Linked DNA regions of Arthrobacter globiformis. The protein of the gene in region 1 interacts with the protein of each later gene in a pairwise test. Links are inferred from orthologs where the notes say so. Each region holds a gene or a part of one and is shown in the gene's direction. Other genes may lie near its edges.

Region 1 (14,854 bases):
GTTCGCTAAAGACGGTCATGCCCGTGCCCTTGCCTGTGTGTCCGCGGAACCTGCCCCTTGTGGGGGCTGCTCGCGCGGATGGAATCTTGGTACCTAAAGAATGCGGCAGGAGTGAGTACCCACGCGTCATTCTGTGGGAATATTGAGCAAAACCATCAATCTTTGGCCGGATTCATGAACCGGAGTGACGATTTGAACACCTTGGACCCCACGGATCTGAAGATCCTGCTCGAGCTGATCCGCGACCCCCGCGTCCAGATCGGCGAGCTGAGCGAAAAACTCGGCATTGCGCGGAACACTGCCCAGTCACGCGTGCGCCGGATGCTGCGCTCCGGCATCCTGCACGACGGCGGCCGTGAGATCGACCTCGAAGCGGTGGGATACGACGTCGTCGCCTTTGTGACGATTGAAGTGACGCACCGGGAGCTCGACGGCGTGATCGCCGCTTTGCGGCTGATTCCGCAGGTCCTCGAAGTGCACGAGATCTCCGGCCGGGGCGACGTCTGGTGCCGGGTGGTGGCCACGGACACGCAGAATCTTCAGGGCGCGCTGCGTTCGATCCTGCGCATCAAGGGCGTGATCCGCACCGAAACGGTGCTGGCCCTCCATACGCACATCCCGTACCGGACCGAGCCGCTGATCAGCCGCCTCGTTCAATCGTCTCCGGGGCCTGCGCCCCTCCGGCCGGAATAGGATTCGAGCATGGACTGGCTCTCTTATTTCTTTCAGGTCAACTGGCTTGCCGTGCTTCTTGCCTTCGCCGCGAGCATGGCCATCGGCTTCGTCTGGTACCTGCCCGCTGTGCTCGGCAGGCGGTGGATGGAGGCCGTGGGCACGACGGAGGAGGACCTCAGGAACACCGATGGCGGCGCCGGAATCTGGGTTCCCATGATGGCAGCTGCAGCCCTGACAGCCATCCTGCTCGCAGTTCTGATCAGCAAGCTCGGACTCGACGACGCGCTGGCCGGCGGATCGTTCGCTTGTGTGCTGGCAGTGGTGTTCCGCGTAGGCGGCCACGTAATCCACAACGGGTTCGCCGGACGCCCTGCCGCGGTGACGCTCATCGACTCCGGCCACGATGTCCTCGCTGTGACAGCCGCCGGAGTCATCATCGGCGCGATGTCCTGACCCGACGCGATGTCCTGACCCAAATAGACGGAGACCTGCAGACTGTGACCATTATCGATAACGCCGTCTACGTCGACGGGGTCCGCACCGCGGAGCCCGGAAACCTGGAACAGACGTTTGAAACCCTGGGCAGCCACGGCGGAATGGCCTGGATCGGACTGTACCGTCCCTCACAAGCCGAGATGGCCGCCGTCGCCGCGGAGTTTGGCCTCCACGAGCTGGCCGTCGAGGACGCTGTATCGGCCCACCAACGGCCAAAGCTGGAGCGCTACGGGGCCAGCCTTTTCACTGTTCTAAGGCCCGCCCGGTACCGCGATGACACCGAAACCGTGGAATTCGGCGAGCTCCATATATTCGTTGGCACGAACTTCGTGGTGACCGTCCGGCATGCCGAGATGTCCGGCGTCGGCCAGGTACGCCGCCGCTTGGAGTCCAGGCCGGATCTCCTCCGCCACGGACCGCCGGCGGTACTGTACGCATTGCTGGACCAGGTGGTGGACGACTACGCCCCGGTGGTTGCCGGGCTGGAAAACGACATCGACGAAATCGAAGACCAGCTGTTTTCCGGGGATTCCGCGGTGTCCCGCCGCATCTATGAACTCGCCCGCGAGGTCATCCAGTTCCAGCGGGCCATCCATCCGCTGCCCGCCATGATGCAGCAGCTCAACGAGGGATTTGACGACTTTGCTGCCGACGCCGAGCTCCAGCACAATCTCCGGGACGTCGAGGACCACGTGGAGCGGGTGATTTCGCGGGCTGATTCATTCCGTGACCTCCTGCAGAACGCGCTGACCCTGGACGGCACTCTCACCGCCAACCGGCAGAACGAGGCGAGCGCGCAGCAGAACGAACAGGTAAAAAAGATCTCGTCCTGGGCGGCCATCTTCTTCGCCCCGTCGTTCGTGGCCGGCGTTTACGGCATGAACTTTGACCATATGCCGGAGCTGCACTGGGCCTACGGCTATCCCATGGCGATGCTGCTGATGGCCGCCACAGCAGCGCTGATGTACCTCATCTTCAAGCGGAAGGGCTGGCTTTGATGGCCGGGTTTCACCGCGGCCTGGTCATCACGCCCGGCACGGAACGGCAATTGGGCGCCTGCGGGCTCTTCAGGCCTTCCCCTTCCCAGCGGGACGTGCTGTCCCTGCCCGCCGGTCCGCTGCCGGTCAAAGGTGCCGACCCGGACATGCTGTGGGCCAGCTTTGCCGAGCTGTGCGCCGGGGATCTGTCGACGGCGGACTATCTTCTGCTGGCGGAGACGTTCCCGGCCTGGGTGGTGGACGGCATACCTTCACCTTCTGCAGAGTCCGCTGCCAGCCCGGCTGACTGGCAGCGGTTCCTGGCGTTGCTGGACGTCCTCCACGACCGGGACATCACTCCGTTCCTCATTACGCCGGTCCTGTTTAGCAGCCTCTCTGGTGCGCTCGGCGGCGGCGCTCCTGGGGAACTGGCCGCCGTGCTGTCACGCATAGGAGAGCGGCTCTCGGTGCTTCGCAGGATCGAGTCGGACGAAGAGTTGGCGGATGAGCAGTCCGGCGGCTGCTAACAACAGCCGTAACCCTGCCGTCCCGAGCCGGTTGTGTCTGCTTACAATCGATTGACATCAACTACTGAGGGAATCATGAAGAAACTCACTACCGCCCTGCTTGCCGCCGGGTTCGTCCTCTCCGCTTCCGCCTGCGCTGCACCGCAGCTCACCACCGCACAAACCTGCGACCGGATCAGGACGGTTGTCTCGAACCCCACGAACTCCGTCGGCAAGACCGGCATGACCCGCCTGGCCAACCAGATCCGCCCCATCGAGGCGGTGTCCTCGGACGAGCTGCGCCCGGCGCTGCAGGCCATCCTGGAATACACGGACGAGTCCGCTAAGGAAACGCCGGATGAGGCGAAGCTCACCGAACTGAAGACCGGCTACGAGCAAGCCGGCAGTACCTACAGCAGGTTCTGCGGCGGCCAGTAGCCCGCTTCTCCTACACGTCTGGCGGCCACGGGCGGGGCACTCCTCCTGCCCTTGGCCGCCTTTTGCGTTGGCAAAACAAGGCTGCCCTTGCAAGATGCGGGCAGAATCCGGCTCTGCCCCGCTTTTCCTGATACCGCAGCTGCAGCCCCAAGCTTGGGAAAACCTTGGGCGTGCAGCGTCCAACCCCGCACCCAAGGGGTAAAAGCGAAGTCTGACTCTCAGGTTGCTCCGGCGTTTCATAACGTGCAGGCCGCAGACTGTTCCTGTCCCTGAAGCAGAAGGTAGCCGCGAACCGTCGCTTCAGAACAGCCGGGTCCGGAACGCATTCCCCCCATGTACTCCGGACCCGGCGGACAATTACCTCACGAACTCTTGATCCGAACCTGCGATGACAGTGTCAGGTTCTTGAGCTGTGTCCCGGACCATTTCATTGAGACTCGCAGGACGGCGTGGACAAATGGATGAGGTGGCTGCATGGCGGAGGAGGACCCGGACTCGGGCCAGGACCTTCCGGTACTGGATGACGGCACGCTGCAGGACCTCACGGAGGAAGCCGGGGAGGAGGTAGCGCAGAAGTTCATGGAGGAGTATCTGGTGATGCTCCCCGTGCGGGCCGCCAGGATCTTCAAGGGCCTCACCCGCGGCGATACAGACACGACCCTCGAGGCCATCATCAGCCTGAGGGCCAGCTCAGGGATGGCCGGCGCACAGCGGCTCGAAGCCTACTGCCGCAGCCTTGAGAGCGCGCTGAAGCACGGGCACAACCCGGACATGACGGCAGTGAAGGCAGTACTGTTCGCCAACATCCGGCAGGTAGTCCGGGAAGCATCCAGGCGTGGCCATCTGCCGCCTAAATCCCACGGAACTTCGGGTCCTTGAGCTGCAGCCGCGCATCCCCCACCCTGCGCCGCAGCAGATGCAGCGAAAACTGCTGGACAATTTTCTTGATCCAGTATTGATCAGTTGCCGATATGCCCTTGAGACACGTGGAGGAGAGTCAGCAGGAGCGGTACCCAGACAGGAATCCGGAACGAATTCCGGCGGGAGCAAAGGAGTCCAGCAATGACAGTCCGGCCAGCGACGAACAGCACCAACGAGGTCTCCGAAGACGAGCCCGCGACTGCGTTCACGCCTGATGCCCAACTCCGTCGACTGCCATATCGGAGGCAGCTCCCGCGTCCAAGCAGCGGAAGCTGAACCTCCCTGAGGTCTTCCCCGTATACCCATTCGTCTGAGCATTAGTCCTGACGCGGTGTGGGGGCCGGCGGCGGCTGGGGGGAGTTGCCTACTCTCGGAGGCACTCGCCGCCACCGGCCGAATACAGTCTCTCTCGGAAAGCCGGCTCGCACCCGAGTAGCCCGTACCTGAATCCGGCCCCTTTCCACCACTCGGCTCCGCAGGCGGGGCTGTCGGCATTTCCATGGGATGTCGCCGGGATGCAAAAAACACCCCGGTCCGAAGACCGGGGTGTAACTGTGGAGCTAAGGGGATTCGAACCCCTGACCTCTTCGATGCGAACGAAGCGCTCTACCAACTGAGCTATAACCCCGTGGCGCCGTTTCCCGGAGGAACTTCAACGCCGGTTTCCCTAGGCTACAAATTTTCTTGCCGGTTTGCCAACCAGGCCTCAAATGTCGTCTGTCCGTAACGCTGTTCGGGCGCCAGGTTCTTTCCATCACGCAGAAATCTTCCCATCTGTCCGGGCAGCGGCAGTTCGGTCACGAGGCCCCTGGCGCCGGTTATCCGTTTCCAGACGCCGGCCAGCGATCCCATGCTCAGCACCTCCGGCCCACCGATTGTCTGCACCGCGTGGGAGTCACTGGTCGGCGGTTCCAGTGCGGCTTCCAGCAGCGCCGCCGCAACGTCGGACGGGGCGATCGGCTGGAACCAGGCACCTTTGATCACCGGTACGAGGCCAACGCGGGAACCCGCACCGAAAATCCCCGCCACCAGGCTGTGGAACTGCGTTGCCCGCACTGTGCGCGTTTCGAGCGGCGACCTCGCGTATACGCGCTCTTTGTCCGCCTTTGACCGGTAATACGTGAGGGCGCTTTGGTCGCAGTTAACGATGGATAGCTGTACGGCCCTGGCCACGCCAGCCGCCGCGGCTTCGCCCAGCAGCAGCGCGCCGCCGGCCGCATAGTGCCTGAGTGCTTTGCCGGTCCGCGCTTCAAGGCAATCGATGACGACGTCGGCACCCGCCAGCGCTTCCGGCACCCCTCCTCCGGTGGTGACATCCGCGCGGAAGTACGTGGCGCCGTCGTAATACTCCCGGGCACCCGGGCACGGCGGGTTCCGAGTCAAAACGGCGACGGCGTGCCCCAGTCCAAGCGCCTGGCGCACCACTTCACGGCCGGCCTCACCAGTGCCGCCGGCCACGCAGATTCGAGTCATCCCTGCGCCGCCTAGGCCGGCACGGATGCCCGGCTACGCGCGGCGGCGCTGCAGGACGTCATCAAGGTTGCTCAGCGCGCTCTGGGCCTTGGTCAGCGGCTTAGCGGGCGAGGCATTGGGGGAGGCTACAGGAGGTGCGGCGGCCGTACCCTGCTTGAGTGAAGGCTTGCCCACGGACTTCGGCGCCTCGGGCAACGCCAAGGGCTCGGGCGCGGGACGCTCGGCTTTGGCCGCTTCAACGTATGTCGGCTTGGGAACCTCCACCGGATCCCAGCTGGATTCAGGCGAGGCTGCCGGCCCCTGCACAGGGGCCGCGGCGCTTTCGTCGCCGGCCGCGAGGGCAACTGCCAGTGCCGCCTCGCGCAGTTCGACTGCCGTGAGGGGCTTGGGCTTCGGCGTCTCCGCCTCGGCGTCGAAGAGGGCGCTTTCACGGGGCTTCACAGGCTCCGGGGCGGGTGCCACCTTCTCGGGGTGCTCGACGGACGATTCCCGGCTGACGGCCGAGCCCATGGCCGCCCGGAAGGCGGCGCTGACTTTCCTGCGCCGGTCACGGACGGCAAGCCGCCGCAAAACCACGACGGCGGCAACACCGGCCAGGAACGCCACGGCCGGAACCCAGGGGTTGCCGAGCCCAAACAGCCGCAGGACTCCGGCCACAATCGCCGTCAGGAAGGACAGCAAGCCGACGAAAGCGATGGCCGTCCGCCCGTAGCGGATCCGAAAAACACCGGCCCCCTGGGCGGCAGGCCTATTGCCGGACGGACCCGGGGTGAGGCCTGTTGCTGGTTCGCTGCTCTTCCTGGTGTCCATGCGTTTCTCCTGCTGGGCGGCCATATACACGATCGTCCCGGCTTGCGGGTTTGCAGTTTCGGCGTCGGCGTTTTCCAACGTCAGGTCACCGGCAGCCTGGAACTGATGCCGGCCGTTGCGGAGCACGTAAGGGGCAACCCAAACGATCCAGAGCGCAACAGCAGCCACAAGGATGACTGAGCTGCTAAGGGGGAAGTCCACACACAAAACCGTATGAGGAATGTTGGGGCTGTTGTGGCATTCGTCTCGGTGTGTCGCGGCCGAGCTTCAAATCATTGGACTTATGCACAGAACCCGGCCCTGACCAGCGGCTCCGCCGGTCAGCGGTCAGGCGGGCCTGACCCGCAGCCAGCGGCTGAGGAGGCCTTCCGGAACTTCCTCTGAAGTCAGGGCGAAGGAGCGGTGGTCTGCCCATTCCCCATTGATGTGCAGGTACCGCGGACGGTAGCCCTCGTCCCGGAAGCCCAGCTTTTCCACGACCCGCAGGCTGGGTCCGTTTTCGGGACGGATGTTGATCTCCATCCGGTGCAAGGCCAAGAGTCCGGAAGCAGTGATCGGTCGCCATCGCCACCGCCGTGGGAGCGATCCCGTGCCCGGCCCGCGCCTGATCCACCCAGTAGCCAAGCGTCGCCATCAGGGCTGACCCCCACACAATGGAGGAGACCGTCAGCTGTCCCACGATGACGGGGTCACGGTGCCCGGGTGTCCACTCCGCGATCACAAAGGGCAGCGCCGTGGCCTGGGCCGCCTGCGTGTTAAGTGACCTGACCATCTGGCGGTAATCCGGCAGGGAGCCGCCCGGGATCGGATTGGAGGCTTCCCAGGGCGCCAGCCAGTCGCTGTTGCGGGAACGGACCTCAGTCCACTCCTTCCGGTCCCGGTACCTGATCGGCCGCAGGACAAGGTCCCCGCACTCCAGCGTGACCGGCCAGATGTGGCTGACCCTCATGAAGGGTTACTTGGACAGACGGGCGGCAACTTCCGGAAGCCAGGCACGCAGACCGGGTCCGAGGTCGTCGCTGTCGATGGCGAGCTCCACGCAGGCCTTGAGGTAGCTGAGCTTGTCTCCGGTGTCGTAACGGCGGCCGCGGAAAACCACACCGTACACACCGCCGCCTTCACCGTCCCGGCTGGCCAGCTCCTGCAGGGCGTCCGTCAGCTGGATCTCGCCGCCGCGGCCGGGTTCGGTCTTTTCCAGCACATCGAAGACATCGGGGTGGAGCACATAGCGGCCAATGACAGCCAGGTTGGAGGGCGCCTCGTCGACGTCCGGCTTCTCCACCAGCTTGTTGATCCGGACGAAGCTTTCGCCATCAATTGCGGAGATGTCCGCGCAGCCATAGGCACTGATCTGGGACGGCTCCACCTCGATGAGGGCCACCACTGAACCGCCGGTCTTGGCCTGCACATCGATCATGATGCTGAGGAGATCGTCGCGGGCATCGATGAGGTCGTCACCGAGGAGAACGGCGAACGGCTCGTAGCCCACGTGCTGGCGCGCACGCAGCACCGCGTGGCCCAGGCCCTTGGGGTCACCCTGGCGGACATAGTGGATGTCGCCCAAGTTGCTCGCTGCCTGGATCGACTCCAGCTTGGCGGTGTCGCCCTTGGCCTCCAGCGTCGCTTCCAGGGCCGGGACGCGGTCGAAGTGGTCCTCGAGCGCGCGCTTGTTGCGTCCGGTGATCATCAGGACGTCACTCAGGCCTACCTTCACAGCCTCCTCGACGACGTACTGGATGGCCGGCTTGTCAACCACCGGCAGCATCTCCTTGGGCATGGCCTTGGTGGCAGGCAGGAACCTGGTGCCGAGCCCAGCAGCGGGGATTACGGCCTTGCGGACTGAACAATTAATGGAAGTCACTGGTCTAATCTATCCGAGGGAACATTCATACGGTAAATGCATCCGGCAGCGGCCCGGCCGCCTGCCGCTGCGACAAAGGATGACATCCATGCCAACAGGGACAATGCCGTCGAAGGACGGGATCCGTTCGCGGCACCGGCAGATCCGGGCCACGATGACAGCAACAGACCTCTCAATCGCCGGCGACGGCATCGCCACCCATGGGCTGCCGTGGGCCGAAGCCATCGCTGCGGGCAAGCCCGCCACGTTCACCGCCTACCTCGGCGTCGCTTTCGAACCGCCAACCCTTCCCCTGCTGCACGCACTGCATGAGGCCGGCCACAGCATCCTGCTCCCTGTCTGCGAACCGGACCGGGAACTCAGCTGGGTCTTCTGGACGCCCGACAGCGAGTTTATCCGCAGCAGATATGCGCCCATCCAGGAACCTGCCGGTGAGCGCCACGGCCTGGATGTGGTGCGGACTGCGGCCGGAATGTTCATGCCGGCTACGGCTGTGGACCGCAGCGGCAACCGGATCGGACAGGGTGGCGGCTATTACGACAAGTTCCTGGCTGCGGCCAACGCCGGCGGCCTGCACCTTCCCAAGGCTGCCATCATCTATGACTCCGAACTCCTGCCCGCCCAGACCATCCCGGCTGAAGACTTTGACCGCCCCGTCGAGGCAGTCCTCATGCCCTCCGGGCTGGTAGCCTTCGCGTGACCTCGCCCGGGCGGGGTGATAGAATTGGCACTCAGGCCCTGCGACTGCTAATGGAGGCGTTTCCGCCGCGGTGATCCGTCAAGGAGAATCCGGGGAAATGAAGCCAGGCAGCACGGGACCTGTCGTTTGTCCAAGAGGAGGATCTACAGTGCCCACGTATGCCTATGCCTGCAAAGATTGCAGCCATGCTTTCGACATCGTGCAGTCTTTCACCGACAGCACTCTGACGTCCTGCCCCGAATGCCAGGGCACGCTCCGCAAGAAGTTCAACAGCGTCGGTGTGGTCTTCAAGGGCTCCGGCTTCTACCGGACTGATTCGCGCGACTCCAAGGGAAGCACCGTCTCGCCCTCCCCCGCTGCGTCAGCGCCGGCCGCCCCGGCCGCCTCCTCGTCGTCTGCATCATCCGCTGCCCCGGCAGCTGCAGCCGCGAGCTAGGCGAGTTCCTGCGGCACCTGCCGCCTTCAAGCTAATAGCGTCCGGCCGGGATTACCCGGCCGGACTCTTTTCCTTCGGCAGGGTTTCCCCCGGCTACTAGTATCGGTTCGGGCAGTCTTCCGATGCGCCTCGGGGGCCTTTTCCACATACGCCCGCCTGCACCTGTCGTGAGGCGAGGGATGGCCCGTAGCGTGACGGCATGCCAGCTACCGGAATTTTCCCTGCAAGGGCATCCCGCCCAGCCGTTCGTCCCGGCCGGGGCAAGGCATTGCCCGGCTCCGCCGCCCGCCCGCGCCCGCGCGGACGGCGCTTCGCGGGATGGCTGAACCGTAACCGCCGTCTTGCCGTGGCACTCCTCCTCTGCGCGGCCGCGGGGATCGCCGTCCACCAGCTCACTCCTGCCCCTGCCCAGACCGTGAGCGTCCTCGCCGCTGCCCGTGACCTACCAGCCGGAGCGAACCTGGCTGGGAGTGATGTCGGGACCATCAGCGTTCCGCCGGCTATGGTGCCCGACGGGACTTTCGCTGACAGCGCCGGAGTGGACGGCAAGCAGCTGGCAGTGCCGCTTCGCAAGGGCCAGCTCCTCACCGATGCGCAGCTCGTCGGGCCAGGGCTGCTGACGGGGGCGCCGCCCGGGTCCGCTGCGGTACCGCTGCGGATGGCGGACCCGTCATCCATCCAGCTGGTGTCCCCCGGCCAACTCGTGAACGTTGTCCTGACAAGCGGCAACGGCTATGAGCAGGCATCAGCCTCGAAGGTACTCGCCAAGGCAGTGCCCGTCCTGTGGACCTCCGGCCAGGAAGGCCAAGGCAGCCAGTGGCTTGCTGCCGGGGATTCGGACGGGCTGCTGGTGGTGGCCGCCACCCCTGCCCAGGCCAGTGCCTTGGCGGGCGCGTCAACCCAGGGAAAGCTGTTTTTCGTACTGGTAGCATCCGGTGCCCGGTGAGCCAGGCCGTGCGAATCCTCTGGCTTGTTGAAATCCCCTCGCTTGTGGGAATCCCCTCGCTTGCGAGATTCCGCGACGTGTTTGCCCGGTTGCTCAGCCCCAGTGCGGGGGCTTCTGCTCCTTCAGCCAAGCGTCGTGGTCGTTGCCGGATTCTGCGTCGCCCCAGGTCCGGGGATCGTCCTCGGCTGCCCGCTTGGGGACCACGCCGGTCCGCTGCGGCCCGCCCGCTTTGGCGCGGCGAGCCTTTGCGGGCTTCTCCCGGCCTGCGGACTGAGCATCCCTGCGCTCGGTGCCGTTGTTGCGCTCGGCCCCGCCGTCGGATGTCACAGCGGGCCCTCCTTCCGTCCCGTGGCCGGCCGTTCCAAGCCGGGCTCAGAACCGAAGCCGACTCCGGCGCGGGCAGCGTCGGAACCGGAATCCTCCCTGTCGGCGTCCGCCTGATGGGTGCCAGCCTGATCCACGCCCCTCTGATCCACGTCCCTCTGGTTAGCGTGTGTCTGACCGGCGCCCGTCAGTTCAGCGTCGCTCAGACCAGCGTCTGTCGGATCAGCGTCGGTCTGATTCGCATCCGACGAGTGCGCGTCCGCCAGGACCGCCTCGGTGGTGCCCTGATCGCGTGCTTCCCGGCCGCTCTGGTCAGCATCGTAACCGATCGGGTCGTCGCTGAATCTGCCATCCATGTCTTGGTACGGGTCTTCCTCCTGTTCGGGCTCCAGGTCGCCCACTGCAAAAGTGCTGACGTCGTCATCCAGGAAGAATTCCGGCGCGCCCACGGAACGCAGCGAAGGGGCGGGCTTCTCAAGCCCGAGGTACCCGCCGATCCTGTCGGCGCAGGCCGAGGGATCTGTGAAGACCTCGATGGTCCACAGCGGCATATACCTCCAGCCGAGCCGCTCCAGCAGCTGGGGGCGCAGCCTGCTGCGTTCCCGGACCGTCATCTGCCGGTACTGCTCGGTGCCGTCCGATTCGATGGCTACCGGCCGTGGAATGTCGGCCTCGTCCTGGCCCATGGTGCTGAGCGGATCGGCCGCGGCCACCACGTCGATGACGCCGTCGTACTGGTGCCATACTCGGGCACCGCGGGCACGCAGCCGGTCGCCGAGATCAGCAACCAGTGGATCAGCGCCCAACGCCTGTTCACTTGCCGCTGCCCTGGACGCAGGCGTCCCCAGGTCGGTGTTGCCGGAGATCTCCCGGTCCAGAAGTTCGAAGAGATCGACGGCGCCGTGGGCCAGCCGTGTCCGGTCAAGATCCTCCGGTTTGAAGCACGTCAGGACGTGGAGCGACTGCCGTGCCCGGGTCATGGCCAGGGCGAACTTGGCCCGGCCGCCCTCGGCGGACAGCGGACCGAAGCTGTGCAGGGCGCGGCCGTGCGGCGTCCGCCCGTAGCCCGGCGAGAAGATCACGCGGTCGCGGACCAGCCCCTGGGCACGCTCCAGGTCCACAACCCGGAAGGATTCATCACCTGCCGTGAAGAATCCGGACAGCGACGGATGGTTGGGCAGCTGCAGCCGGATAGACTCGCCGATGCGTGCCGCGTGCCGGAGGCTGGCGGTCACCACCGCCAGCGATGTCCGGGGACGGAGCCGCGCGTGCTCGAACACGAGCTCCACTACCCGGTTCACCTCGGCCACCACCGACTCGACACCCTCGTGGTCGGCGCTGGGCAGTCCCGTGCCGTCGGGCAGGTACTCCACCGTCAGCGCACGGTCCAGCCCCGTGGCCGACTGCCCTTCGGGGAGCCGGTGGAGGCCTCCGTCATAAAAGTTTTTGCTGAGCTGCAACACCAGGTCCTCGTCCACCGCGCGGTAGACAGAGCGCAGCGGCGCCGTCGGCAGCACTGCCGAAAGTGCGGTGAACGCGCTTTCGACACTCTGATGCGACTGTTCGCCGGCGGCGAGCCGCTCCACGGCAACGGTGAAGGTGCGGGGACTGGCGATCCTGTCGTCGCCGAAGGCGATAACCTGCTTGGCGCGGGCGACGGCCGGGAGGACAGCCTGCAGCGAGGTTGCCTCGGCATCGAGGATCACCACAGCGTCAAACTTCTGCTCGGCAGGCAGGAGGCCGGTCATGAGGTAGGGGCTGACCGACCAGACAGGCACCAGCATGGGAACCAGGCCCGGTGCCTGCGCCGTCAGCGCGGCCAGCGTGACCCGCCCGTCCTTAAGCAGGCTCCGGAGCAGGTCCGCCTGGCGGGCATGCTCCTCGATGCCCGCGCGCCAGCGCTCAGCCAGCTTCCACCGCAGCCGCCCGGCACCGCTGGCGATGTGGGCGTTGTCCGCGAGCCGGTACTCCGCCTCCAGCTGGCGCAGCGCGTCGCCATCGGACATGGCCAGGTAGTCGTCACCGCTGATCATCGCCTCAAGCGCCGACTGCCACCAGGCCAGGTCAAGTTCGGCAGCGACGGACCCGGCCCCGACCTCGCGCTCCGAGAGGTCTGCCAGCAGCTCCCCCAGCCCGTGCTCGCGCATGTTTTCGATGAGCAGCGTGCGCTCGGGCAGGGTCTGCAGCGTCTGGGTGTCCGCGACCAGCCGTTCCAGACGCTCCATGAGCTCCGGGTACGGAACATTTTCGAGCGAACCGCCCGCAGCCGTGTGCCGCAGGGCATCACCCAGCATCTTCATCTCGCGGGTCAGTCCACGGTGCATGATGCTGATTTCCGCCAGGCCGGACGGTACCGCCGGATGCCGCTGTGTGGTGGCGTACCCGGCCCACTGGGCACGCTGTTCCTGGACCAGCACCAGCGAACTGTGAAGATCGGCAATATGCACGCCCGGGCGGACGTACTCCTTGGCCACCCGGCGCAGGCGGGACCGCTGCATCGAGGCCATGTCGATGCCGCGCTCCCTGCGCCAGGACGAGGACGCCGTCGCGGAAATCAGGTCGGTCACGGGCCGGTCAAAAATGTCCGGGGTGAATTTGTCCAGGCTTTCACGGACGGCCACCAGGAGCTTGAGCTGGGAGCCCCATTCGGCGAAGGTGGTGCCCAGGCGGATTTCGGCGTGGCTGGCCACGTCCTTCATCCGTTTCTGCAGCAGCGGCAGCTTCTTCGCCACCGCACGCACAAGCTCCTGCGCTTCCTCGGTTTCCTTGCGCGTCACCAGCCGTGCACCGTGCCAGGGGCTGGTGGTCGATGCCCTGCTGAACGCACCGAGTTCGGCGGCGCGCTTCAGCCGCCCAGCCAGCTCCTCGCGGTCCCGGATGTTGTCCAGGACGCTGCGCTTGAGACGGACGGTGGTGGCCGGTGCAGGCTGGATGGACGTCAGCTCCGCGAGCGACTGCATGGCCTGGTACGGCGAGCAGCCCCACCGCTGCCGCACGTTGTGCAGCGACGCGACGTGGTCCACAAGCGCATGGCGGTGCTCGGTGAGCGTCTTGTGCAGGCTCCCGAGCTGCGGCTCCTGGGCCTTCTCGTTGCGCACGATGGCACGCACCAGCTGGCCCTTGAGCTGCTGCGGTGTTGCGTTTCCGGACAGCTGGAAAAGGATGGAGTCCAAGCCCAGGTTTTCGAGGCGTCCGGCCACCTCGTTGAGACTGGCACGCCGGTCCCCCACCACCAGAACGGTCTTGCCTTCGTCCACGAGCGCACCGATGGTGTTGATGGCCGTCTGCGTCTGGCCGGTGCCGGGCGGGCTGCTCACCACCAGCGAGTCCCCTGCCCTGACGGCGTCGATCACATACTGCTGGTCGGCGTCGGCGTCCAGGAGGAGCAGCTCCTCGGCCGGGTCGCGCTCGTCCACGCTGGGAAAGCGTCCGGGCTGGAGCGCGGGCACGTCGACGATTTCACCCGACGCGGCCTTGGCCAGCGAGGCCACCAGGGCGTTCTGCCCGTTGATCCACGGATCGTCAAGGTTGCCGGAAAGGTCCGCGAAGGTCGAGACGAGCAGGTTGTGCTCCACGTCGGCGCCGTGGATCGGCTTGACCAGTGTGCTGATCCGGTCCAGCACGGGCAGGGGGTCGAACCGCGCTGTGCTGTACGCCATCCGTGTCACGGCGTTCACGTCGAACACGATCCCGTGGATGTTTTTCAGGTGCCGGATCAGGGCCGGATTAATGCGGGCCTGCTCCGTGAGCTGAAGTTCGTAGTCGTCTTCGCCGGGGCGGATGGTGAGCGACATGGCCGTCAGCATCACCGGCGCCGAGACCCGCTGCGGTTTCCCACCCACGGCGGAGGTCCACACCACGGTGCCAGCCGAGAGGTACCCGGCCTCGATGCCGCGGTCGTTGGCCAGTTCGAAAATCTTCGAGCGCAGGTTCCGGCAGGCCCGGGCGGCCACGACGTACTGTTGCTGGTCGCGGATCAGCGTGGAGAGCCGCGTCCGGCGCCCGGCCATCAGCTGCGCCAGGCCCGAAGGGTGCGCGTGGGTGAGGTCGATGGAACCCTCGGGCGTTTTGGTGAAGCGCAGCATGGTGTCTGCCCCCGTTACGGGCTTGAGCCCGGACAGCCACTTCCTGAGCTCCTCCGAACCCTCGGAGTCGACCTGACCTACTGACACTACTGCCTTCTTTTCTGAGCTTGCGCGTGACGCCTTGGACCATACGGGCATAGTTTCGAGCGTAGCCGGAAACCGCCGCGGTTGAGAGACCGCAACACTGGGTCGGCCCAAGTTGCGGCG
Region 2 (14,986 bases), 570 kb from region 1 along the record:
CAGCGCGGCCCAGCCGCTGGATGCCGCGCAGGTCCTGCTGGAGAAGGCCAAGGAGGTGCAGGTGCCGTTCCGCTTCGAAGGCGTGGAATTCGGCGTCGAGTCCCGGCAGGTCGCCGTGGGTGGCCAGGTGGTGACGATCCAGGGCATCGCCGGACGCTACCCGGACCTCATGGTCCCGCTGCACGGCGCCCACCAGGCCGAGAACGCCGCCGTGGCCGTGGCCGCGCTGGAGGCGTTCCTTGGCGGCGGGGAGAAGGAGCTGTCCCTGGAGGTCCTGCAGGAGGCATTCGCCACCGTCTCGTCCCCGGGCCGGCTCGAGGTGATGCGGACAGCCCCCACCATCATCGTGGACGCTGCCCACAACCCGGACGGCATCCGGGCCTCGGCCGAGGCAATCCAGGAGGCTTTCAGCTTCAGCAAGCTGGTGGTCGTGGTGGGCGTGCTCAAGGATAAGGACGCCGGGGAGATCCTGCGCCAGCTCAAGGAATCACTGGGCGACCTCGCGGAGGAATTCTGCTTCACCCAGTCCAATTCCCCGCGGGCGGTGCCTGCAGCGGAACTGGCGGAGCTCGCCGTCGACCTCGGCTTTGGCGAGGAAAACGTGCACATCGCCGAAAAGCTGGACGACGCACTGGAGTGGGCCGTTGAGCGCGCCGAAGCCAACGACGACCTCGCCGGCGGCGTGCTGGTGACCGGGTCGATCACGCTGGTGGCGGACGCCCGCATCCTGCTTGGCAAGGCAGCCGCCTGATGGCGCGGCTCACCAAGGCCCAGCGTGAATGGCGCCCGGGGATGCCCAAGAAGCGCCGGTCCACCAAGGTCATGTTCGCCTCTACGGTCCTGCTGCTGGAAGCCTTCGTGGTCTTCTTCGCCACGCTGGCCGTATTCGGCCTGCGCCGTGCCGAGATCTCCCCGGCGCTGATCCTCTCGGTGGGCATCGGTCTGAGCGTGGTGATGATCCTGGCCTGCGCCGTGCTGTCCAAGCCGTGGGGCATCGGGCTGGGCTGGGTCCTGCAGCTGGTGCTCATCCTCAGCGGCTTCGCGGAACCCATGATGTTCCTCGTGGGCGCGCTGTTCGCCCTCGCCTGGTGGTACGGCATCCGGGCCGGCATCCGGATTGACCGCGAGTCCGCCCAGCGGGACCGCGAGCAGGCCGAGTGGGAGGCCGCCCACCCGGAGGCCTCCGGCAATGAAGGCACCGGCCAGACCCCGTAGACTTACCGTCGAAACCCACAACCAACCTCATTGGAGCACCTGTGAGCATTGAGCGCACCCTTGTCCTGATCAAGCCGGACGGCGTCACCCGTAACCTGACGGGCGAAATCCTCAAGAGGATCGAAGCCAAGGGCTACACCCTGGCCGAACTCAAGAAGACCAACGCCAGCCGGGAACTGCTTGAGCAGCACTACGAGGAGCACGTGGGCAAGCCGTTCTACGAGCCGCTCGTGGAGTTCATGCTCAGCGGCCCCGTAGTCGCAGCGATCTTCGAAGGCCACCGCGTCATTGAAGGCTTCCGGTCGCTGGCCGGCACCACCGACCCCACGACGGCGGCCCCCGGCACGATCCGCGGCGACTTCGGCCGCGACTGGGGCCTGAAGGTCCAGCAGAACCTCGTCCACGGCTCGGACTCGGTGGACTCGGCCGAGCGCGAAATCAAGATCTGGTTCCAGGCCTAAAACCTCCCGCCAGCTGACCGCGCCGGCAGGTTAAGCGCGAACGTACAGTTGTGGCCCCTCACTCCTCGGAGTGGGGGGCCACAACTGTACGTTCGCGCTGATGAGCGGGGCTTAAATGTGCGTTCGCGCTGCCAGAAGCCTGAGGTGCCTAGAAGCCTGCGGTGCCTAGAAGCTTGAGGTGCCTAGAAGCCTGAGGTGCCGGCGAACACCTGGATGAACGCGAAGAAGATCGTCGCAATCACGGCAACGTAGAGCAGCGCCGTGATGATCCAGCCCGAGTCGCCCAGGATCCGGGCCAGGCCTGCCGGCGCCGGAATCACGCCGTGGACTACGTTCCGCACGGTCACCCAGACAAAGAGCGGAATCATCGCTGCCCAAACAACCATGCAGAACGGGCACAGGATGCGGATGGAGTACAGCGCCTGGGACCACAGCCACACCACGAAGATGAAGCCGAGCGTGATGCCGGCCTGCAGCCCAAGCCAGTACCAGCGGGCGAACCGGGCGCCGGCGAGCAGCGCCATTCCCGCGGTGATCGTGATGGCGAAGGCGACAATTCCAATGAACATATTCGGGAAGCCGAAGAGTGAACTCTGCCATGTCTGCATGACCTGCCCGCAAGAAATCCAGGGGTTCACATCGCAGACGGTGGCGTGGTTGGGATCCTTGAGGACCTCGAGCTTTTCCAGCACCAGGATGCCGGATGCCAGCCAGCCCACGACGCCGGTGATGACCAGCAGCCAGCCGAAGGGGCGGTCGCGTGTCATGGCCGGTACGGCGGCACCGGCCGAAGCCGCGGCAGGCCCGGCACCGTCCTGGTGGTCCTGGTCGTAGTCCGTGCCTGTGGAAGGCGATATGCGTGGCATGGGATGGCGTCCTTTGTCCGGGGTGCTCCTGCCCAGATTGTATCGCCGCCAGCTTGGGGCAGTCTGTACTCACCGTCAAAGGCCGCATTGACCGGCTTTGTCACACAATTACAGCGTATTTGAACAGCAATATGAGAGAATAAACGTGGCTGGAGCGCGAACCACATTCGAACTCCAGTCCGGTGGCTTGTTCCCAAGACCGCCAATGAGCAGTGGTGCAGGCTTTGGAAAGAAGATCCAGCCTCCCACCTTGCATTGGACGGCACCTGGTTGTGGTTGTCAGAACAACGGGTTCCAGTAACAATCCCGCCGGCCTGTCAGGCCTGCCGCACCCCACTGCCGGTGCGAGCCTGCTGGTATCCAATTGACTTCTGTCAATGCCTGCGGGTTTTGACAATATGTGCCCCAATGGGTGCCGAATGTGGCGGTACGTCAGGGGCAGGAGTGTTGCCACATATGGATAATGACCAGGTTATAGCCGTGAATGTTGAACCGGCTGCCGCCGGCGAAGCCGCCGCCGAGGCTCCCAAGAAAGCCACCAGGACCCGGCGCAAGACACCGCCCAAGGCCACAGCACTGGACGCGGAGTCCGCGGCGTCGTCGGAAACTGCAGCGGCTGATGCCGCAGTGCCGGAGTCCGCTGTCGCGGAAAGCGCGGAAGCCCCGGCAAAGACCCCGGTGCGCCGGACCCGCGCCCGGAAGAAGGTTGCCGAAGAGCCGCTGCCCGCTTTTGCGGAAGCCGCCGGGGCCGAAGTAGATGTGCAGGAAGCCGGGGAACAGGCAGCCGCCACGGAGCCGGCAGTCGAGGCTGCGGCCGTTCCGGCCGCCGACGAACCTTCTGCAGAGGAACCTTCTGCCGAGTCAAAGCCTGTGCGCCGCCGCCGGGCAACAAAGCCGAAAGCCGCGGAGCCGGCCGAAAGCCCCGCTGAGCCGGCGGAGTCTGCCGAGCCTGCCGCTGCCGTGACTTCCGCTGAGGCGGCATCAACCGGACGGACGGAGGTGCCCGCCCCGGCCGCTGGCGTCCCTGCAGCCCAGGCAGCGCCGGCCGGAGCAGTCCCTGCCGAGCAGTCGGCTGCACAGGAAGCCGTTGCCGAGGAAGAGGCCGAAGAAGAGGCTGCCGGGCAGTCGCACCTGGGTTCCCTCTTCCTGGAGCCTGCCTCAGTTACATCCATCATTTTCCAAGCCCCTGACCTGAACACCGTCATCCGCCCTGCCGCTCCAGCCAAAGAGGACGCGGCCGCCGAGGAAGGCGAGGATGAGCTGGAGGACGAGGGCGGCCGCCGCCGGCGGCGCAGCCGCGGCCGCCGCGGCCGCAGCCGGACCGACCGCGAGGTCACCGACGGCGATGATGGAACAGACGATTCCGACGAAGCCGGCGAAGATGAGGGTGCGCAGCCGGAAGACGGCGTGACGTCCCGCCGTCGTCGCCGCCGCCGCCGCGGTGACCAGGACCTGGAACTGACCGGCGGGGGAGACGACGATCCCCCCAACACGGTCACCCGCGTCCGCGCCCCGCGGACCATCAGCGAGGCACCGGCGAGCAACCGCGTGACCAGCGTCAAGGGATCCACCCGCCTGGAGGCCAAGAAGCAGCGCCGCCGCGAATCGCGGGACACCGGCCGCCGCCGCACCGTGATTACCGAGGCCGAGTTCCTGGCCCGCCGGGAATCCGTGGACCGCCAGATGATCGTCCGCCAGCGCGACGACAGAATCCAGATCGGCGTCCTGGAAGACGGCGTCCTGGCTGAGCATTTCGTCTCCAAGACGCAGCAGGACTCCCTGATCGGCAACGTCTACCTGGGCAAGGTCCAGAACGTCCTGCCGTCCATGGAAGCCGCTTTCGTCGACATCGGACGCGGCCGCAACGCCGTGCTGTACGCCGGTGAGGTCAACTGGGACGCAGCCACCCTTGAAGGCAAGCAGCGCCGGATCGAAAACGCGCTGAAGTCCGGCGACTCCGTCCTGGTCCAGGTCACCAAGGATCCGGTGGGCCACAAGGGTGCACGGCTCACCAGCCAGATCTCCCTGCCCGGCCGGTATCTCGTGTACGTCCCCGGCGGGTCCATGACCGGCATCTCCCGCAAGCTGCCCGACGTCGAACGGAACCGCCTGAAGCGGATCCTCAAGGACCGCCTCCCCGAGGACGCGGGCGTCATTGTGCGGACGGCCGCTGAAGGCGCCTCCGAAGAGGAACTGACCCACGACATCAACCGTCTCCGTGCCCAGTGGGAGGGGATTGAGAGCCAGGCGAAGTCCACCAAGGTACTCGCCCCCGAACTGCTCTACGGCGAACCGGACCTGACCATCAAGGTGGTGCGGGACGTCTTCAACGAGGACTTCTCCAAGCTGATCGTGTCCGGCGACGAAGCGTGGGACACCATCGAGGCCTACGTCACCTACGTTGCTCCGGATCTGGTGGGCCGGCTCGAAAAGTGGACCAAGGACGAGGACATCTTCTCCGCCTGGCGCATTGACGAGCAGATCCACAAGGCCCTGGACCGCAAGGTCTTCCTGCCGTCCGGCGGCTCGCTGGTCATTGACCGGACCGAGGCCATGACTGTGGTTGACGTCAACACCGGCAAGTTCACCGGCAGCGGCGGCAACCTCGAAGAGACGGTCACCAAGAACAACCTGGAGGCAGCCGAGGAAGTTGTCCGCCAGCTGCGGCTGCGCGACATCGGCGGCATCATCGTCATCGACTTCATCGACATGGTGCTGGAATCCAACCGCGACCTTGTCCTGCGCCGCCTGGTGGAATGCCTGGGCCGCGACCGGACAAAGCACCAGGTGGCCGAAGTGACCTCCCTGGGACTCGTGCAGATGACGCGCAAGCGCATGGGCACCGGGCTCCTGGAAGTCTTCGGCGAGCAGTGCGAGGCATGCGCCGGCCGGGGCGTCGTCACCCATGACGAGCCGGTAGAGCACCGCCGCGCCAACACCGTGGCCGCGGAGCACCACGTGCACCGCGCAGAAGTCCAGCCCCCTGCCCGTTCCGAGCGGAAGCGCCGCCGCGGCAAGGGGGGACAGCCGTCCTTCGAGCCTGCACCGGCTGCCCCTGCCGCCGTGCACCACCCGGAACCGTCGGAAGCAGAACGCCACGCCAAGGCTGAAGCGACCCGCGCTGCCCTTGCCAACATCGCGGCAGCAGCCCACGCCGCCCACCTGCACGAGGAAGCAGCGCACAGCGCCGCAGCGTCGGGTGAGGCCGCACGGCCGGCTGCACCCGCGGCCGCAGGACCGGAAAGCCCCGTGGTGCACCGCGCTCCGGAAACGGAGAGCGTCTCCGGACGGCCCGGCGCCGTGCTCACCTTCGGCGGCGAGAAAGTCATTCTTCCGTTTGTCGATCACAGCGAGGTGCCGGCCAAGGAAGCGCCGGCGCTGACGCTGCACCGCCTGGAGGAAGCCTTCGCGCACCTCGGTGCTCCGGCCGCCCCCGCCGAGGAGGAGGCTCCCGCCACGGCCCGGCCGGCAAGCCAGCAGCCGGAGAGCCAGCAGCCGGAAGGCCAGCGCGCTGAAAGCCCTGTTGCGCCGTCCCACAGCCGCCGTCCGCGCCGCAACCGCAGTGCCAGCCGCGCCCAGGGTGCAGCCAATGAGACATCCGTGGAACACCACGAGGTTGCTCCGATGGCAGCTGCCGGGCACTCGCACGAGGCCAAGGCGCCGGAGGCAGGCAATGCGCAGGGAACGCCCAAGGCGACTCAGCAGTCCGCCAGCGAACCCATCATCCTGGGCGTCGGGGTACCTGCCTCAGAGCTCTAGGACCAGCGAACTCTGAGCTGACTCACGGAAAGGTCCGGCACCGCGCCTGCGATGCCGGACCTTTGGGGTTCCCGGGGGATGTGGCACGGGCCAGTGCTCGATCAAAGTCCAGGCGGCGGGGCACAGCCCGCGGAAGCCTGTCGCAAACGTCAAATTCCGTGTCCCGGCCCGGACGAACCGCTAGGCTGGGGGACTGACACGGGGTGCCGCGCACGGGCCGGCTGAGATCCAAACCCGTTGAACCTGTCCGGTTAGCACCGGCGAAGGGATGTCTTCCTTGTCATCAGCATCACTCCTGCCCGCACCCGCGGCTGCTGCCGGTTCCCTTCTGGAAACCGTGGCGCCGGCCGCTCCGACCTCCCGCGACATTCCCCGGGTCCTGGCCATTGCGGGCTCGGATCCGTCCGGCGGCGCAGGCATCCAGGCCGACCTGAAAAGTATTGCCGCCCACGGTGGCTACGGAATGGCCGCCATAACGGCCCTCACCGCCCAGAACACCACCGGCGTGCGGGGCGTGCACGTTCCGCCGGCAACCTTCCTGTCAGCGCAACTGGACGCCGTCAGCGACGACATCCAGGTGGACGCCGTGAAGATCGGCATGCTCGGCGATGCACAAGTGATTGCCGCAGTCCGCAGCTGGCTCGAAAAGGTGCGGCCCGGCGTCGTGGTTGTGGATCCGGTGATGGTGGCCACCAGCGGTGACCGCCTCCTTCAGGAGTCCGCGGAGGCAGCACTCGGCGAACTGCTGCCGCTGGCGGACCTGATCACCCCCAACCTGCCCGAACTGGCCATGCTGCTCGGGGAACCGGAGGCCGCGGACTGGACCGGCGCCCTTGACCAGGGCAGGCGGCTCGCGGCCCGGACCGGTGCCACGGTCCTCGTCAAAGGCGGTCACCTGAACGGCTCAACCTGTCCGGATGCCCTCGTGAACACGGCCGGGCTGCTGTCTGCGGAGGCGGTGGAGTTTGCGGGCGAACGGATCATCACGCGGAACAGCCACGGCACCGGGTGCTCGCTCTCCTCGGCCATGGCCACGGCCCAGGCACGGCTGGGCGACTGGGAGGCGTCACTGCGGGCGGTCAAGCCCTGGCTGGCCGGGGCCCTCCGTACCTCCGGGCAGCTGGAGGTCGGCGCAGGCAACGGACCGATCAACCACTTCCACCACCTGGCCCAGCCCGAACGGAAGGGCGGGTTCGCGGAACTGCTGCGCGCTGAGACCGTTGCCGACCTGGAAGCCATCTATGGCCTGGGCTTCATCCGTGGACTCGCCGAAGGCACCCTGGTGGAGCGGGAATTCGCGTACTACCTGGCCCAGGATGCCATTTACCTCAACGGCTACTCCCGTGTCCTGGCGCGGGCCAGCGCACTCGCGCCAACCGAGTCCGAGCAGCTGTTCTGGGCGCGCTCGGCCCAGCAATGCCTTGAAGTTGAATCGGAATTGCACCGCAACTGGCTCAGTACGCGCACCGTGCAGACGGAGCTTGGCCCGGTCACGAAGGCGTACGTGGATCATCTGGTCGCGGCTTCGGCGGGCGGCAGTTACGCCGTACTGGTCGCCGCGGTCCTGCCTTGCTTCTGGCTGTACGCCGAGGTGGGAGAGACCCTGCACGCCGAATATGTGGCCGCCGGGGCGCAGGCCGGGCACCCGTACGCCGAGTGGCTGCGGACATACGCTGACGAGGAGTTCGCTGCCGCGACCCTGCGGGCCATCGAAATCGCCGACGACGCCGGCCGGGCCGCGTCGGCGGGGGAGCGTGAAGCGATGATCACCGCGTTCCGGCAGTCCTGCCGCTACGAGGTGGAATTCTTCGACGCGCCGAGCCGTCACAGCTGAGCGGAAGTGCGCGCTGCGCCGGGTAAGATAGTCGCGCACGGCATCGGATGTCCGGAACAGCGCCCGTGTGGCGCCTATCACGGACAACCCGCCGGTGCCAGCCTCATTTGCGGCCGACGACGGAATTAGCGTATTCTAGATCTTCGGTGCTTACGCCAACACTTGGGTTATGACCCGGGATCGTCCAATCGGGCTTGTTCCTGGGATAGCTCACGGGTTCCCCCCGGGCAATCCACGGCGTTGAGGCACAGCGAGAGCCAGGCCAATCATTGGACCCAGGTTCCGCACGCAAATTTAGTAATAGACGTCGAGAGAAGTGAGTGCCCAAGTGGTGTACGCGATTGTCCGCGCAGGCGGCCGCCAAGAGAAGGTTTCCGTTGGAGACTTCGTTACCCTGAACCGCGTCGCCGGTGGAGCCGGCAGCACCATTGAGCTGCCCGCGCTGCTCCTGGTAGACGGCGACAAGGTCACCTCCGCAGCTGCGGACCTGGCCAAGGTAACGGTTACGGCTGAGATCCTCCAGGACCTTCGTGGTCCGAAGATCGTCATCCAGAAGTTCAAGAACAAGACCGGTTACAAGAAGCGCCAGGGTCACCGTCAGGAACTGACCAAGGTCAAGATCACCGGTATCAAGTAACCGACGGTTACTGTTCAGGTTTTCAGCAGATTCCCCAGAATTTAAAGGCAGGCATTCCAAATGGCACATAAAAAAGGCGCGAGCTCCACTCGCAACGGTCGTGACTCCAACGCCCAGTACCTCGGCGTCAAGCGCTTCGGCGGCCAGGTAGTTTCCGCAGGCGAGATCATCGTTCGCCAGCGCGGCACCCACTTCCACCCCGGTGCAGGCGTTGGCCGCGGTGGCGACGACACGCTGTTCGCACTGCAGGCAGGCGCTGTTGAATTCGGCACCCGCCGCGGCCGTCGGGTCGTGAACATCGTTGCAGCTGCAGCTGCAGAGTAACAACAGGATCTGAACCGGTGGAGCGGGCCATGATGGCCCGCTCCACTGTTCTTTTAACCGCATTACAATCAATTTGGACGTTCAAGACGGCCGAGTTAGCAATAGAGGAGATTCACCGTGGCGAGCTTTATAGACCGGGTAGTACTGCACGTATCGGGCGGTACCGGCGGCCACGGCTGCGTCTCCGTGCACCGTGAGAAGTTCAAGCCGTTGGGCGGCCCCGACGGCGGCAACGGCGGCGACGGCGGCGACGTCATCCTGCGCGTCGACTCGCAGACCACCACGCTGCTCGACTACCACCACGCACCCCACCGGCACGCCACCAACGGCGGCCCCGGCATGGGTGACTGGCGCGGCGGCAAGAATGGCGAAACCCTGGTCCTGCCGGTTCCGGACGGAACCGTCGTCAAGACCAAGGACGGCAAGGTCCTTGCTGACCTCGTTGGCGAGGGCACCGAATTCATCGCGGCGTCCGGCGGGCAGGGCGGGCTGGGCAACGCCGCCTTGTCCTCCCAGAAGCGGCGGGCGCCGGGATTCGCCTTGCTTGGCATCGAGGGTGACGCCAGCGATATCGTCCTCGAGCTGAAGTCGATTGCCGACATCGCCCTGGTGGGGTTCCCCTCCGCCGGCAAGTCCAGCCTGATCGCGGCGATGTCTGCCGCCCGGCCGAAGATCGCCGATTATCCCTTCACCACCCTCATCCCCAACCTCGGCGTCGTGCAGGCGGGCGACGTGCGCTTCACTATCGCCGACGTCCCCGGGCTCATTGAAGGCGCAAGCGAAGGCAAGGGCCTGGGACACAACTTCCTGCGGCACGTCGAGCGGTGCGCCGCTTTGGTTCACGTTTTGGACTGCGGTACGCTGGAATCTGACAGAGATCCACTCTCCGACCTCGCCATCATCGAAGCTGAACTCGAGAAGTACGCCGTCGATATGAGCTATGCCGGCACCGACGGCGAGGTTGTTCCGCTGAACCACCGGCCCCGGCTGGTGGCTTTGAACAAGGTCGACCTGCCTGACGGCAAGGACATGGCCGAGTTCGTCCGCCCGGAGCTGGAGTCGAGGGGCTACCGCGTGTTCGAGGTTTCGGCCACGAGCCACGAAGGCCTCCGGCAACTCGGATTTGCCATGGCGGAGATCGTCAAGGCCGCCCGCGACAGTGTGGAGGCCACACCGCCGAAGGTGCACGCACCGGTACTCCGGCCCCGCGCCGTCAACGAGACCGGTTTCCGGATCCGCCGCGAGGAGAAGAACCTGGAGCCGCTGTTCCGCGTGCTGGGCGAGAAGCCCGTGCGCTGGGTCAAGCAGACGGACTTCACCAACGAGGAAGCCATTGGCTACCTTGCCGACCGGCTGGCCAAGCTCGGCGTCGAAACCGAGCTGTTCAAGCAGGGCGCGAAGCCCGGCGACACCGTAGTGATCGGTGAGGACGACGGCGTGGTGTTCGACTGGGAGCCGACCATGATGGCTGGCGCCGAGCTGCTGGCTTCGCCGCGCGGCACGGACGTCCGGTTCGCAGACATCGGCGACCGTCCCACCCGCGGCCAGAAGCGTGAGGAACAGATCGAACGCCGTGAGGCCAAAGCAGCGGCGCGTGCCGAGCTGGAAGCCGAGCGCAAGGCGGGCATCTGGACCGAATCAGTCAGTGGGCGCCGTGCAGCACGGCCGCTCAAGGAGAGTGGACTGAACACCCAACATGAGGAGTGAACCCGCACACGTGTCTGATAATTCCGCAATTGTCATCGAGGAACCAAGAACCGACGACCGCAGCATGCTCGCCAGGGCCCGCCGCATTGTCGTCAAGGTCGGATCGTCGTCGCTCACAAGCATCAAGGGCGGAATCTCCGAAGAGGCGTTGATCGAACTCTCCAATGCGCTGGCCGCCAAGAGCAACGAGGGCACCGAAATCATTCTGGTTTCCTCCGGTGCCATCTCAGCGGGGCTGGCACCTCTGGGCCTTATCAAGCGCCCGCGCGACCTGGCAACGCAGCAGGCCGCAGCCAGCGTTGGACAGGGGCTGCTCATGGCCCGCTACACCCACGCCTTCGCGGCGCACGGCGTGACCGTGAGCCAGGTGCTGCTGACCGCGGATGACCTGATGCGGCGCAGCCACCACCAGAACGCGTTCCGGGCATTGAACCGTCTGCTGAACCTGGGCGTGGTTCCCGTGGTCAACGAGAATGACACCGTAGCCACCCACAAGATCCGCTTCGGCGACAACGACCGGCTCTCGGCCCTCGTGGCCCACCTGGTCCGTGCCGATGCGCTGGTGCTGCTTTCCGACGTCGACTCCCTTTACGACGGCCCGCCCGCCAAGGGGGCCAAGCGGATCCCGCAGGTTGACGGCCCCCAGGACCTGGAAGGCGTCAACATCGGCACCCCGGGCAAGGCCGGCGTCGGCACCGGCGGCATGCAGACCAAGGTCGAGGCCGCCACGATGGCCGCCGATTCGGGCATTCCCGCCCTCGTCACGTCGACGGCCAATGCGGCCGCCGCCCTGGCCGGCGAAGACGTGGGAACGTGGTTCTCCGTCAACAGCGGCCGCAAGTCCGTGCGGATGATGTGGCTTGCCCACCTGGCGCACGTGCAGGGCCGCCTGCTTCTCGACGACGGCGCTGTGGCCGCCGTCCGGGACCACGGTGCCTCGCTGCTGCCGGCGGGTATTACGTCAGTTGAAGGCCACTTTGAATCGGGCGACGCCGTCGAAATGGTTGCGCCCGACGGCACCGTCATTGCCCGCGGCCTGGTCAACTATTCAGCCGACGAACTGCCGCAAATGCTGGGCCGCTCCACCGTGGAACTGGGGGAGTCCCTGGGCCGCGGTTTCGACCGTGAGGTTGTTCACGTTGACGACCTGGTTCTGGTCTAAGGGCCGGACTCGCCTAGACTTGAATGATGACTGAGGCACTGATGAACCAAGCAGCTGAGACATCCAACGACGCTACGAAGGTCCCCTCCCTGCCGGCAGACAGCCAGCCCGCACCGGCTGACGTCGAGTCGGCCGTCTACGCCATCGCCGACCGTTCCCGCCAGGCCGCCCGCAGCATGGGCCGCGCCAACCGGGCCTGGAAGGACAAGGCCCTGCGCGCCATCGGGGGCGCCCTGCTCGCAAACAAGCAGCAGATCCTGGCCGCGAACACCAAGGACGTGGAAGCGGGCCGCGCCAACGGCACGTCCGCCGCCCTCCTGGACCGGCTGACCCTGAACGAGACCCGCATTTCCGCCCTCGCCGACGCCCTGGAGAACCTGGCGGGGCTGCCCGATCCAGTGGGCAATGTGGTGCGCGGACAGACCCTGCCCAACGGCCTGCGCCTGCGCCAGGTGAACGTCCCCATGGGCGTCGTGGCGGCCATTTACGAGGCGCGTCCGAACGTGACGGTGGACATCGCCGGCCTGGCGCTTAAGAGCGGCAACGCCGTGATCCTCCGCGGCGGTTCGGCCGCAGCCTTCACCAACGAGGCCCTCATCCGCGTGCTGCGCGATGCCCTGGAGTCCGTTGGCCTGCCGGCCGATGCGGTGCAGACAGTGGACCAGTACGGCCGTGAGGGCGCCAATGTGCTCATGCGTGCCCGCGGACGCGTCGACGTGCTGATTCCCCGCGGCGGCCGTGAACTGATCCAGACCGTCGTCAACAATTCCTCCGTGCCGGTCATTGAGACCGGCGAGGGCAACGTCCACATCTTCATCGACGAGTCAGCCAGTGAAGACATGGCAGTGGAGATCCTCCTCAACGCCAAGACGCAGCGCCCCAGCGTCTGCAACACTGTGGAGACGCTCCTTGTGCATTCCGGCTCCACGGTTTTGCCCGCGGTCGCCGCAGCCCTGAGCAAGGCGGGTGTCCGGCTGCATGCCGATGACCGCGTGCGGGCTGCGCTTCCGGCGTCGGTGGAGTCCCTGCCGGCAACGGAAGACGACTGGGCCACCGAGTACATGGACCTGGACCTGGCCGTGGCCATGGTGGACAGCCTGGACGACGCCGTGAAGCACATCCGGGCCTGGTCGACAGGGCACACCGAAGCCATCCTGACCAATGACCTGCGAAACGCCGAGCGCTTCATCGCGGAAATCGATTCCGCTGCGGTCATCGTGAACGCGTCCACGCGGTTCACCGACGGCGGCGAATTGGGCCTGGGTGCCGAGGTCGGCATCTCCACGCAGAAGCTTCACGCCCGCGGCCCGATGGGCCTGACCGAGCTGACGACCACGAAGTGGATTGTCCAGGGCGAGGGCCAAGTCCGCGCCTGACATAGCGGTAACATAGTAAAGAAGTCCGGAACGGCGGGAATTTCCGCCGTCGTCATCCTTTTTATTCCTAGGGGAGAAAATGCTGCTCCAGCAGATTGCCGCGTCAGTTGCAGAACACGAAGAGAGGGCACCCTTGTGGGCCGAGCCGTGGGTCTTCGGCATCTCGATGTTTTCCATCTTCGTAGTGCTGATGTTCGTCACCCTCTCCTACACCAACCTCGGCAACCGCCACTCTGCGGTTGATGAGCACTCTGACCCGCACCGCCAGCACCCCAACAAGCACGACCACGGCCAGGGCCACTAACATTTCCGCCGCATTGCACCACAGGGATACGCAGCGCCGGCTGCGGCTGGGCGTGATGGGCGGGACTTTCGATCCCATCCATCACGGCCACCTTGTGGCCGCCAGCGAGGTGGCTGCCAAGTTCGGGCTCGATGAAGTCGTGTTCGTGCCTACTGGCCAGCCGTGGCAAAAGTCCAGCAAGCAGGTCAGCCAACCCGAGCACCGTTATTTGATGACGGTGATCGCCACGGCGTCGAACCCGCGGTTTACCGTCAGCCGCGTCGATGTGGACCGTCCCGGTCCCACGTACACCATCGACACGCTCCGCGACCTGCGGACGCAGCGGCCTGACGCCGACCTGTTCTTCATCACCGGCGCTGACGCTTTGGCGCAAATCCTGTCATGGAAGGACATCGACGAGCTGTGGTCGCTGGCCCACTTCGTGGGAGTGACACGGCCTGGCCATGAGCTCGACGGCATGGGCCGAAAGGACGTCAGCCTGCTCGAGGTCCCCGCGATGGCGATCTCGTCAACCGACTGCCGCGCCCGCGTTGCCGCCCATAACCCTGTCTGGTACCTGGTGCCGGACGGAGTGGTGCAGTACATCGCGAAATACGGGCTCTATGCCGCACCGGCCGGGAACTGCAGCTCCGAAACTACCGAGACAAACGATCCAGCCAGCACTGAATGAGTTTGAGATGAGTCAGGAACAGCAACCGATCCGCAGCCGCCGGGAACTGCGCAAGGCCCGGGATGAAGCCCTGGCCAGGAACCGGAACGCCGCCCCTCCGGGTGCCGGCGAGTCAGCCCCTGCCTCGAAACTTCCTGCCTCAAAAGGTCCCGCCGCAAACCCGCCTGCGTCGAAGCGTCCGGCCGCCCCGGGCTCAGGCACGTCCGCTCCTGCCGGCCCGGAGAAGACGGACTCTTCGCGTGCTTCCGAAGACAACAGGCAGGACAATGCCACTGGACGCGTGCGCCGGGTTGCGCCGGGCCCCGTGGACTCCCCGCCGGCCGGCTCAGCCGCCGAACGCTCGTCCCAAATCCGTGCCCGCGACAGGGCAGCCCTGCGCACCATCAAGGAGCTCGCCGAAAAGGAAGAGCAGCTTTCCGGCGGCGGCCCGCCGACGCGCCGTCAGCTGCGGCTGATGCAGCTCAAGGAGCAGGCGATTACGTCGGCAATGCCCGTTGTGCCGCCGGCCGACGGCGGGGCACCCACCGGGAAATCGTCCGCTTCTTCGTCCGGCTCTTCGTCGGCTACGACCGGCAAACCGGCTGCAGCCACGGGGCCCAAGCCGGCCGGCCAGCCCTCCAATGGTCAGGGCCCTCGGCCCGCGACGCCGGCGGGGGACGATCTCCCCGAGG

Evidence for each region.
Region 2: the proteins of QF036_RS18420 (region 1) and ndk interact in binary tests that used the Escherichia coli proteins (3 or more experiments, as listed by UniProt). The link is inferred for Arthrobacter globiformis from one-to-one orthologs.

What each region holds. Positions count from the first base shown.
Region 1 is NZ_JAUSYZ010000001.1:4,034,715-4,049,568, forward strand. Bases 7,217-10,050 are described here. They hold QF036_RS18420 (5-formyltetrahydrofolate cyclo-ligase), read left to right. Parts: upstream 7,217-8,244; coding sequence 8,245-8,856; downstream 8,857-10,050. Other genes in these bases: galU (UTP--glucose-1-phosphate uridylyltransferase GalU), read right to left, coding at 7,251-8,156; QF036_RS18425 (FmdB family zinc ribbon protein), read left to right, coding at 9,005-9,292; cpaB (Flp pilus assembly protein CpaB), read left to right, coding at 9,492-10,050. In the rest of the region: QF036_RS18360 (MFS transporter), read right to left, coding at 1-19; QF036_RS18365 (Lrp/AsnC family transcriptional regulator), read left to right, coding at 193-693; QF036_RS18370 (DUF1761 domain-containing protein), read left to right, coding at 703-1,128; magnesium/cobalt transporter CorA, read left to right, coding at 1,173-2,168; zapE (AFG1/ZapE family ATPase), read left to right, coding at 2,168-2,674; QF036_RS18385 (hypothetical protein), read left to right, coding at 2,750-3,091; QF036_RS18390 (hypothetical protein), read left to right, coding at 3,566-3,970; QF036_RS18400 (SDR family oxidoreductase), read right to left, coding at 4,685-5,485; QF036_RS18405 (hypothetical protein), read right to left, coding at 5,519-6,496; more of cpaB, read left to right, coding at 10,051-10,238; QF036_RS18435 (hypothetical protein), read right to left, coding at 10,332-10,565; QF036_RS18440 (AAA family ATPase), read right to left, coding at 10,562-14,785. UniProt on the Escherichia coli protein: Involved in the removal of 5-formyltetrahydrofolate.
Region 2 is NZ_JAUSYZ010000001.1:3,459,712-3,474,697, reverse strand. Bases 1-2,966 are described here. They hold ndk (nucleoside-diphosphate kinase), read left to right. Parts: upstream 1-1,256; coding sequence 1,257-1,676; downstream 1,677-2,966. Other genes in these bases: QF036_RS15765 (vitamin K epoxide reductase family protein), read right to left, coding at 1,859-2,542; QF036_RS15775 (DUF4233 domain-containing protein), read left to right, coding at 751-1,215; QF036_RS15780 (bifunctional folylpolyglutamate synthase/dihydrofolate synthase), read left to right, coding at 1-751. Outside these bases: QF036_RS15760 (Rne/Rng family ribonuclease), read left to right, coding at 2,999-6,301; thiD (bifunctional hydroxymethylpyrimidine kinase/phosphomethylpyrimidine kinase), read left to right, coding at 6,570-8,135; rplU (50S ribosomal protein L21), read left to right, coding at 8,464-8,772; rpmA (50S ribosomal protein L27), read left to right, coding at 8,833-9,096; GTPase ObgE, read left to right, coding at 9,214-10,803; proB (glutamate 5-kinase), read left to right, coding at 10,868-11,965; QF036_RS15730 (glutamate-5-semialdehyde dehydrogenase), read left to right, coding at 11,992-13,341; QF036_RS15725 (hypothetical protein), read left to right, coding at 13,421-13,645; nadD (nicotinate-nucleotide adenylyltransferase), read left to right, coding at 13,584-14,315; QF036_RS15715 (hypothetical protein), read left to right, coding at 14,323-14,986. UniProt on the Escherichia coli protein: Major role in the synthesis of nucleoside triphosphates other than ATP. The ATP gamma phosphate is transferred to the NDP beta phosphate via a ping-pong mechanism, using a phosphorylated active-site intermediate.